2 regions of the Kaistia sp. SLG-1 genome follow, and region 1 is predicted to be linked to the other one. Evidence: predicted binding sites of a transcription regulator. Region 1 holds the regulator's gene; the other holds the start of a gene.
The links. Region 1 encodes PhoB, which activates phosphate uptake and scavenging genes when phosphate is short. Its sites were predicted from a motif close to TGTCATNNANCTGTCAT; they were not measured.
Positions count from the first base shown of each region.

Region 2: the regulator PhoB is predicted to act here: its motif matches at 1,774-1,790, upstream of AC6HZP_RS15755 (esterase-like activity of phytase family protein).

Region 1 is NZ_AP048544.1:817,659-823,079, reverse strand. Features, by position in the region: gene argF (ornithine carbamoyltransferase) at 1-749, opposite strand, end outside; gene AC6HZP_RS03695 (aspartate aminotransferase family protein) at 765-1,997, opposite strand; gene AC6HZP_RS03690 (GcrA family cell cycle regulator) at 2,406-2,939, shown strand; gene phoB (phosphate regulon transcriptional regulator PhoB) at 3,385-4,083, opposite strand; gene phoU (phosphate signaling complex protein PhoU) at 4,117-4,833, opposite strand; gene pstB (phosphate ABC transporter ATP-binding protein PstB) at 4,859-5,421, opposite strand, start outside.
Region 2 is NZ_AP048544.1:3,440,952-3,446,372, reverse strand. Features, by position in the region: gene rpoC (DNA-directed RNA polymerase subunit beta') at 1-236, shown strand, start outside; gene AC6HZP_RS15760 (alpha/beta hydrolase) at 413-1,696, shown strand; gene AC6HZP_RS15755 (esterase-like activity of phytase family protein) at 1,859-3,193, shown strand; gene AC6HZP_RS15750 (cupin domain-containing protein) at 3,358-3,792, shown strand; gene rpsL (30S ribosomal protein S12) at 4,232-4,603, shown strand; gene rpsG (30S ribosomal protein S7) at 4,619-5,089, shown strand; gene fusA (elongation factor G) at 5,113-5,421, shown strand, end outside.

The DNA of each region.
Region 1 (5,421 bases):
GCCATCAGGCGGGCGTTAACCTGGTACGGCTTCAGGAGATTGTGCCGCCGTTCGGCCTCGTTGTCGCCCATCGAGACCCAGGTGTCGGTGACGATGCAATCGGCATCGGCCGCCGCGTCATGCGGATCCTCGCCGGCGATGACCTCGCCGCCATGCGAGCGCGCCCAGTCGAGCAGGCTGTGCGCCGGCGCCAGCTCCTCCGGCGTCGCGATCTTCAGGCGGAAATCGAAGCGCGCCGAGGCGTGCACCCAGGAGGCGAGCACATTGTTGCTGTCGCCGAGCCAGGCCACCGTCTTGCCGGTGATCGGGCCGCGATGCTCCTCATAGGTGAGGATGTCGGCCATGACCTGGCAGGGATGCGAGCGGCGCGTCAGCCCGTTGATGACCGGAACCGTGGCGTTGCGCGCGAGCTCCGCCAGCGCATCGTGATCGAGGATACGGATCATGATGCCGTTGACGTAGCGCGACATCACCTTCGCCGTATCGGCGATGGTCTCGCCGCGGCCGAGCTGCATCTCGGCGCCGGTGAGCATCAGCGTCTGGCCGCCGAGCTCGCGCATGCCGACGTCGAAGGAGACGCGCGTCCGGGTCGAGGGCTGCTCGAAGATCAGCGCCAGCACCTTGCCGGCGAGCGGGCCGACGCCGTCGAGCGCCCCGTTGCGGGACGCCTTGATGCGCTTCGCGCCTTCCATGATCTGCCGAAGCGTCGCGGAATCGAACTCTGTCAGGTCGAGAAAATGCCGAACCATGATGCCCCGTCCCGCTTATGCGGATTGCCGCGCCGCATCGGCGGCGGCGGCTTCGATTGCGGTGAAGGCGGCGTCCATCCTGTCGATCGCCGCATCGACTTCGGCCTTGCCGATGTTGAGCGGCGGCAGCAGGCGGAGCACGTTGTCGCCGGCGCCGGCCGCCAGCATGTGCTGGTCGCGCAGCGCCGCGACGACCTCGGGGATCGGCTTCAGCGCGTGAATGCCAATCAAGAGGCCCTCGCCGCGAATGCCGTCGGCGACGCCGGGATGGCTGTCGATCAGCCCGCCGAGGCGCTGGCTCAGATAGCGCGCGGTCTCGCGCACATGCTCGAGGAAGCCGTCGGCGAGCACCGCGTCGAGCACGGCATTGCCGACCGCCATCGCCAGCGGATTGCCGCCGAAGGTGGTGCCGTGCGTGCCGGGCGTCATGCCCTTGGCCGCCTCGTTGGTGGCCAAGCACGCGCCGAGCGGGAAGCCGCCGCCGATGCCCTTGGCCGCCGTCAGGATGTCCGGGGCGATGCCAGTCCACTCATAGGCGAACAGCTTGCCGGTGCGGCCAATGCCGGTCTGGACCTCGTCCATGATCAGCAGCATGCCCTCGGCGTCGCAAAGCGCCCGGAGCTCGCGCAGGAAATCGGTCGGGAAGGAGCGCACGCCGCCTTCGCCCTGGATCGGCTCGATCATGATCGCCGCCGTCGCCGGCGTCACCGCCGCCTTGATCGCCGCCATGTCGCCGAACGGCACCTGGTCGAAACCGTCCGCCTTCGGGCCGAAGCCGTCGAGATATTTCTGCTGACCGCCGGCGGCGAGCGTCGCCAGCGTCCGGCCGTGGAACGCGCCCTCGATGGTGAGGATGCGGAACCGCTCGGGCTGGCCGTTGACATAGTGGTAGCGCCGCGCCGTCTTGATCGCGGCCTCGTTGGCCTCGGCGCCCGAATTGGCGAAGAAGACGCGGTCGGCGAAGGAGTTGGCGACCAGCGTGTCGGCGAGCTTCTCCTGGCCGGGGATCCGGAACAGGTTCGACGTGTGCCAGAGCTTGCCGGCCTGTTCGGTCAGCGCCTGCACAAGGACCGGGTTGGCATGGCCGAGCGTGTTCACCGCGATGCCGGCGGAGAAATCGAGATAAGCGTCCCCGTCTCGCGTAAAGACCCAGGCCCCCTCGCCTCGCTCGAACTCGAGCGGTGCACGCGCAAAGGTGTCAAAGAGGCTGGACGAGGTCTTTTTTACGCTGCTATCGGGGGCGTTCATATCCCCTCCTTCGGATGAAACCACGGAAATGGGTGCCAAAAATCAAAAGTGCCACCCGAGGCCGACGCGCCGGGCAGCACCTTTTTGCGTTGCCCTTATATCACGGTCGTGACGTTTTGTGTCAATGAAAACGGCGGCGGAGGGGCCTCGGCGGCGGCTAAGCGATTGACCCGACTCACGGTTCGGGGCCGAGACCGCAAGTTGGGGAAAACGCAAGGATCCACATCTAGGATTCCTGCCGACTCTTGTCACCGAGTCAGGCCATATAGTATCTTAATAACCGTTAAGATACGAAATATCGAGCCGGTACCTCCCCCTGACCCAAGTATCGCGTTCAAAGTCGTCATGCCCCCTGGCCGACGACCGCGACAGGATTCCGGGTATCGCTCCGACCGACAAGGACACGCTATGACTTGGACGGACGAACGGGTTGAGTTGCTGAAGAAGCTCTGGACCGACGGTTTGAGCGCGAGCCAGATCGCCTCGGAGCTTGGCGGCGTAACGCGCAATGCGGTCATCGGCAAGGTACATCGGCTGAGCCTGTCGGGTCGCGCCAAGCCGGCTTCGACGCCGGTGGCTCGCGCCCGCAAGCCTGCGACGACCAGCAATGGCCGATCCGCAACGACGGGCCGCCCCAATCCTGTCAGGCCGCTGGTGGCGGGCAATACCGCGCTGAAGCCGCTCGGCCAGATCGTGCCGGAACCGCGGCGCATGCCCCGCCCGGCCGGCTCGGACGACGTCGTCGTGCCGATCAGCCTGCATGCCACGATCCTCACGCTCACCGAACAGACCTGCAAATGGCCGATCGGCGACCCGAGCACCGAGGATTTCCATTTCTGCGGCCAGCGGTCGAACTCCGGCATTCCCTACTGCGAATATCATTCGCGCGTCGCCTACCAGCCGGTGCATGACCGCCGCCAGAAGAAGGCCGTCGGCGCCTGATCGCGCCGGCCTGACGCTGGCTCCGGCGCCTGGCGCGCCGACGAGACCAGCCGCAATCCCGGCCGTGCCGTCCTCCATCGAGGCGCACGGCCGATTTGTTTTCCGGCCTCCCCTTGCCAACAACAGAAAGCCGCGCCGGGATTCTGTCCCGCACGCGGCTTCTTGTTCTTTAGCTCTTGAAGGCGGATCCGAAGCTCGCCCCTCACCTCTCCCTGAGGGAGAGGTCGACGCACGAAGTGCGGCGGGTGAGGGTTTACGGTCTATCCGGAGGGTTCCCTAAACCCTCTCCCGGACCTGCGGTCCGACCTCCCCCTCAGGGGGAGGCGAAGGCAGGAGGTGGTCCTCCCCGGAAGAAGCCGTGCCGGAGGCAGCCACGGCAGCCCCCCGGACTATCTCGCATCTGGCGACCCTCCCTCAAGGGGAGGGTTCACGCGGAGTGGTTGCCTCAGGCCATCGCGAACTGGTCGTCGAAGGAATAGCCGGAGCCGCGCACGGTGCGGATCGGATCCTTGACGCGGCCGCGGTTCACCGCCTTGCGCAGGCGGCCGATATGGACGTCGACGGTGCGCTCGTCGACATAGACGTCACGACCCCAGACCCCATCCAGCAACTGTTCGCGTGAAAACACGCGGCCGGGGCTCTTCATCAGATATTCGAGCAGGCGGAACTCGGTCGGGCCGAGATGCAGCTCGCGCCCCGAGCGGCGGACGCGGTGCGTCTCGCGATCGAGCTCGATGTCGCCGGCGCGCAGCAGCGTGGCGATCACCTCGGGCCGCGAGCGGCGCAGGATCGCCCGCACGCGCGCCATCAGCTCCGGCACGGAGAACGGCTTGACGACATAGTCGTCGGCGCCGGTGGCGAGACCGCGGATGCGCTCCTGCTCCTCGCCGCGGGCGGTGAGCATGATCACCGGCAGCGTGCGCGTGGCGTCGCGGGCACGGAGCCGGCGGCAGAGCTCGATGCCGGAGATCCCCGGCAGCATCCAGTCGAGCAGCAGCAGGTCGGGCACGGTTTCGAGGAGGCGCATCTCGGCGTCATCGCCGCGCGGCACGACCTCGACCGTGTACCCTTCCGCTTCCAGATTGTAACGGAGGAGGAGGCTCAGCGCCTCCTCATCCTCGACGATCATAACGCGTGGCGTCATTCACGAATTCCTGGGGTGTGGCTGACGATACCGTCAGTTCTTCTCATAGTTGACGGCAGTCGTGCTCGACTCGTCCTGCTTCGGGCGGTCTTCGGCGAGCACCTGGCCGGTGACGACATAGTAGACCGTCTCGGCGATGTTGGTGGCGTGATCGCCGATGCGCTCGATGTTCTTGGCGCAGAACAGGAGATGCGTGCAGAAGGTGATGTTGCGCGGATCTTCCATCATGTAGGTCAGAAGCTCGCGGAAGAGCGACGTGTACATGGCGTCGATTTCTTCGTCGCGCTTCCAGACTTCATAGGCCTGGTCGACGTCGCGGCTCGCATAGGCGTCCAGCACGTCCTTGAGCTGGGTCAGCGACAGCTCCGCCATGTGCTCGACGCCGGTGTTGAAGCGCTTCGACTGGAGCTGGCCATCGAGCGCCATGACGCGCTTGGCGATGTTCTTGGCCAGATCGCCGATGCGCTCGAGATCGCTGGCGATGCGCTGCGCCGCGATGACTTCGCGCAGGTCCATCGCCATCGGCTGGCGCCGGGCGATGATCATGATGGCGCGCTCTTCGCATTCGCGCTGCAGTGCGTCGAGCTTCTTGTCGTCGGCGATCACCTGCTTGGCGGTGGCCGTGTCGACCCGGATCAGAGCACCGACGGCAACGTCGACCAGGCGCTCCGCCATGCCGCCCATCTCGGCGATGCGGCGGGCGACGTCATTGAGCTCTTCGTCGTAGCGGGAAACAATATGTTCGGACATCTCGTGCTCCTACGTCCGCCCGGCCTCAGCCGAAGCGTCCGGTGATGTAGTCCTGGGTGCGCTTGTCGCTCGGCGACGTGAAGATCTTCGTCGTCTCGTCGAACTCGATCAGCTCGCCGAGATACATGAAGGCGGTGTAGTCGGAGACGCGCGCCGCCTGCTGCATGTTGTGCGTGACGATGGCGATCGTGTAGTCGGTCGTCAGCTCGTCGATCAGTTCCTCGATCTTCGCGGTCGAGATCGGATCGAGCGCCGAGCAGGGCTCGTCGAACAGCACGACTTCCGGCCGCACCGCGATGGTGCGGGCGATGCAGAGGCGCTGCTGCTGGCCGCCCGAGAGGCTGAGGCCGCTCGAATGCAGCTTGTCCTTGACCTCGTTCCAGAGCGCGCCGCGCGTCAGCGCCGCCTCGACCCGGCCGTCCATCTCGGAGCGCGAGATGTTCTCGTAGAGGCGGATGCCGAAGGCGATGTTCTCGTAGATCGACATCGGGAACGGCGTCGGCTTCTGGAACACCATGCCGACGCGGGCGCGCAGCATGTTGCGGTCCTGGTCGGGGTTCAGCACGTTCTGGCCGTCGAAGATCACCT
Region 2 (5,421 bases), 2.6 Mb from region 1:
TCCTCACCGAGGCGGCCGTCAACGGCAAGATCGATCCGCTCGATGGTCTCAAGGAGAACATCATCGTCGGTCGTCTGATCCCGGCGGGTACGGGCGGCACGATGGGCCGCATCCGCGAGATCGCGACCAAGCGCGACGACCTGATCCTCGAGGAGCGTCGTCGTTCCTCGGCGGCGTCGGCTCCGGCCGCAGCGCCGGCCGGCCTGCTCGGCGATCTGACCAACGCGGCCGAGTAATCGGCCTGCCACAGGACTGGGAAAAGGCCGCCTTCGGGCGGCCTTTTTCGTGCCACGGGCCGGGCTGCCGCCCGTTGGCCATAATGAGTCCATCTTGTCATGTGGATGGGGTAGGGTGTTCTCCGGTCCGGCTGCCTCTCGAGGTAGTGCGTCGTGCTTTTCGGGGGTAGTTCGACTTGCGTAACGTCTCGGTTCTGATCAGGACGTCTGTCACCAGCCTTGTCGTCATCGGTCTGCTGGCGGGCTGCGCCGGCCGTCCGAAGGACGTGCTTTTGCCGGTGGAGATCGGAACGCCGGTGCCCGGCGCGACCACGGTCGACATGGCCGTCGCCACCACCCGCCAGCGCTCCACCGTGCCGGGCCAGATGTTCACCGGCGAGCGCGGCCGCGCCATCGATTTCGCCAACATCGTCGTCTCGGTCCCGCCGGACGCCGTGCGCAAGCAGGGCGACGTGCAGTGGCCGAAGAAGCTGCCGGGCAATCCCGCGACGGATTTCGTGACAGTCAAGGCGCAGGACATGGACCTCGCGCAGGCCAAGGTCTGGTTCAATCGCCAGATCAAGCAGTCGCCCCGCCGCCAGGCGCTCGTCTTCATCCACGGCTTCAACAACCGGTTCGAGGACGCCGTCTATCGCTTCGCGCAGATCGTGCACGACTCGGATGCCAAGGTGGTGCCGATCCTCTTCACCTGGCCGTCGCGCGGCAGCGTCCTCTCCTATGGCTATGATCGCGAGAGCAACAACTATTCCCGCGATGCGCTCGAACTGCTGCTGAAGGCGCTCGCCGACGACCCGAATGTCGACGAGGTGTCGATCCTGGCGCACTCGATGGGCAATTGGGTCGCGCTCGAGGCGCTGCGCCAGATGGCCATTCGCGACAAGCGCGTCTCGCCCAAGATCAAGAACGTCATGCTGGCGGCGCCGGATGTCGACGTCGACGTGTTCCGCCGCCAGATGGTGGATATCGGGCCGAAGGGGCCGAGCTTCACCCTGTTCGTCTCGCGCGACGACCGCGCCCTGCAGGTTTCCCGCCGCGTCTGGGGCAATGTCGAGCGCCTCGGCCAGATCGACGTGGCGCAGGAGCCCTATGCGTCTGAGATGGCGGCCGACAACATCAACGTCATCGACCTGACCAAGCTCCACACCGACGACAAGCTCAACCACGCGAAGTTCGCGGCGAGCCCCGAAGTCGTGCAGCTGATCGGGACGCGTCTGGCGTCCGGCCAGCCGATGACCGATTCCCATATCGCGCTCGGCGACAAGCTGGTGGCGGTCACCACGGGCGCGGCGGCGAGTGTCGGCACGGCCGCCGGCCTGATCGTTTCCGCGCCGGTTGCGGTCATCGATCCGAGGACCCGCGATACCTATGACGACCAGATCAAGGCGTTCGGCAAATCGCTGACCGACAACGCCGCCTCGACGGGCGACCTGCTGAAGCCCGAGGGCAGCGTCTCTTACTGAGGCGCCTATCTGAATGCGGCCTCGCTCGCGCCGGACGCGCGGGCGAGATGGACCCGCCGCCGGACTGTTCGGTGGCCTGTCATGGTTGTGACATCCCCGCGTCGCTCGCCTGTGACGTGCGGGGCCTAGGAGATCTCCATTCCTTTGAACGGAGATTCGTCCATGTCGCTTCGCCATGCCCTTCTCGCCGGTCTGTCGCTCGTCGCCATGGCGGCGGGTGCTGCCGCCGCCGAGCCCCGCCAGTTCGACGCCGTGCTGAGCCAGCACGCGATCCTGCCGGCGCAGAGCTTCGCCGTTCCCCCGGCCGACGCGCCGGCCTCCCTCAATATGACCGGCCGCTTCACGGGCACCGGCGCCGATTTCGGTCGTCGCTTCGACCGCCTCTATTCGATCGTCGACGAGACGACCGGCCTCGCCCGTCCCTTCGCGGGCCAGGCCGTGCAGGGCTTCTCCGGCATCCGCGCGCTCGGCGACGGCACCTATGTCGTGCTGACCGATAACGGCTTCGGCTCCAAGGCCAATTCCGGCGACGCGATGATCATGTTCCACATCGTCAAGCCGGACTGGGAGACGGGCCGCGTTGCCGTCCTGAAGACGATCTTCGCCAAGGATCCGAACCGCGTCGTGCCGTTCCGGATCGTCAACGAGAATACCGACGCCCGCTATCTGACCGGCGCGGACTTCGATCCCGAGAGCATCCAGAAGGTCGGCGACAATTTCTGGATCGGCGACGAGTTCGGCCCGTACCTGCTCGAGGTCGCGGCCGACGGCACGGTGCTGAGCCTCAAGGAGACGGTCGTCAACGGTGTCGCCTATCGCAGCCCCGACAACTACGCCGTCCAGATGCCGGGCGGCCCCGACAAGCCGATGCCGGAATTCAACGTCCGTCGCTCCAAGGGTTTTGAGGGCATGGCCCTCTCCGCCGACGGCAAGACGCTGCATCCGATGCTCGAAGGCGCGCCCTGGGACGCGGCGGCCGGCAAGTACCTGGAGAAGGGCGGCAAGTCCGTCCTGCCGATCTTCGATTTCGACATCGCCACGAAGGGCTTCGCCGACAAGGTCCGCTACTATCCACTCGAGGATTTCGGCAACGCCATCGGCGACTTCAACATGATCGATGCCACCCGCGCCCTGGTGATCGAGCGCGACGGCGGCGAGGGTGACCCGCGCGATGGCTGGGCCACCGAGCCGGCGAAGTTCAAGCGCGTCTACCTTATCGATCTCTCCAAGACCGATGCCGACGGCGTCGTCCGCAAGATCGGCTATATTGACCTGATGGGGATCAAGGACCCGAACGGCGTCGCCCGCGCCGGCTCGAAGGACGGCATCTTCACCTTCCCGTTCGAGACGATCGAGAATGTCGATCGCATCGACGAGACCCACATCATCGTCGCCGACGACAACAACTTCCCGTTCTCGGTCGGCCGTGAGAAGGGCAAGGCCGACAACAACGAGTTCATCGTGCTCGAGGTCGGCGACTTCCTGAAGGCGCAGTAGCGCTCCCGACGTTCCGGCGTTCACCATAGGGAAGGGTCGCCTCCGGGCGGCCCTTTTCCTTTTGTGCCGAACGCTCTAGCAATACCGCTGGGGAAGCCCGGCGGCCGGAACGCCGCGCGGCTGAACATTGCGCTTCGCGGAAGCGCGCCCGGGGAGGGGCCATCATGAAACTTCTGATACTGGTCGCGGCAAGCCTCGCGCTGTCCGGCGCGGCCGCGCATGCCGAAGAGAGCTACAAGCCTTCGGTGAAGGTGAAGCGCATCCTGCAGACCACCACGACGACCAGTGGCGATCCGATCCGCTATCCCGATGTCGCGGATCCCGAGGTGCAGACGCTGATCGTCGAAATTCCGCCAGGCGGCGAGACGGGGTGGCACACCCATCCGGTCCCGGCCTATGCCTATATCCTCGCCGGCACGATCGAGGTGGAGAGCGAAGGCGGGCCCAAGCGATTCTTCAAGGCGGGGGATTCGTTCGCCGAAATGGTCGATCATCGCCACAACGGCCGAGTCGTCGGTGAAGAAACCGTTCGAATCCTGATGATCGTAACCGGTCAGAAAGGAATCGCGTTCTCGACCCGGACGGCAGCGCCGAAATGAATCGGACGCTGAGTCAGCTGCGGGCGTGGGCACGGCTCGGTGTTCGCAACAAAAGTGCGTGACGGGGTGTTTCCGTTGGCATAAATTGCCGAGATCGCGGGTGCGATGCGCAAACGTTGCGGCGGACGGGCTGTCGAAAAGAACCCCACACAGGGGTTGACTGGAACGGTCCAAATAAGTAGGTTCCGCAAGCTTTCAGGCAGGTGGTAAGCCCAAATTTTCCAGCGACGACGCGTTGCGGAGTTCAGGTTTAGACACTGTCGGGATCGAAACAGACGTTAGAACGACACGCACGATCGCGGTGAAAGCCGTGATCCTCTGCATTTCGTAGCGCCTCCGCTCTTAGCGGTACGGGCGCTCTTTGTTCATGGCCGAACGGTTGTGGCAAAGGTGCGAAAGCGGAGAGAAACAGAACCGTAGGCTAGCTGAAAGGCGAAGCATGCCGACAATTAACCAGCTCATCCGCAAGCCGCGTCAAGCCCCGGCGAAGCGGAACAAGGTTCCGGCGCTGCAGGAGAACCCGCAGAAGCGCGGTGTTTGCACTCGCGTCTATACGACCACTCCGAAGAAGCCGAACTCGGCACTTCGTAAGGTCGCGAAGGTTCGCCTGACCAATGGCTTCGAGGTCATTGGCTACATTCCGGGCGAAGGCCACAACCTGCAGGAGCACTCTGTCGTCATGATCCGTGGCGGCCGCGTCAAGGATCTGCCGGGCGTGCGCTACCACATTCTGCGCGGCGTGCTCGACACCCAGGGTGTCAAGAACCGCAAGCAGCGTCGCTCCAAGTACGGCGCGAAGCGTCCGAAGTAATAGGGAACAGGATCCATGTCCCGTCGCCATAGTGCAGAGAAGCGCGAGATCATCCCGGACCCCAAGTTCGGCGATATCGTCGTCACCAAGTTCATGAATGCCGTCATGTATGACGGCAAGAAGTCGGTCGCCGAGAGCATCGTCTACGGTGCCTTCGACATCATCCAGAACCGGACCAAGCAGGAGCCCGTCGTGGTGTTCCGCGCGGCCCTGGACAACGTCGCTCCGCACATCGAAGTGCGTTCGCGTCGTGTCGGTGGTGCGACCTACCAGGTTCCCGTCGAGGTCCGTGCGGATCGCCGTCAGGCACTCGCCATCCGTTGGCTTCTCTCCGCGGCCCGTGGCCGTAACGAGAAGACGATGATCGAGCGTCTCTCGGGCGAACTGCTGGATGCCTCGAACAGCCGCGGCAACGCCGTGAAGAAGCGCGAAGACACGCACCGTATGGCAGAAGCCAACCGCGCGTTCTCGCACTATCGCTGGTAACGATCGGACAAAGGCAGCCCATCATGGCCCGCACGCATAAGATCGAAGACTACCGCAACTTCGGAATCATGGCCCACATCGACGCGGGCAAGACGACGACGACCGAGCGGATTCTCTTCTACTCAGGCAGAAACCACAAGATCGGCGAGACGCATGACGGCGCTGCTACCATGGATTACATGGAGCAGGAGCAGGAGCGCGGCATCACGATCACGTCGGCGGCAACGACGACGTCGTGGAACGGCAAGCGCCTGAACATCATCGACACCCCCGGCCACGTCGACTTCACCATCGAAGTCGAGCGTTCGCTGCGTGTGCTCGATGGCGCCGTT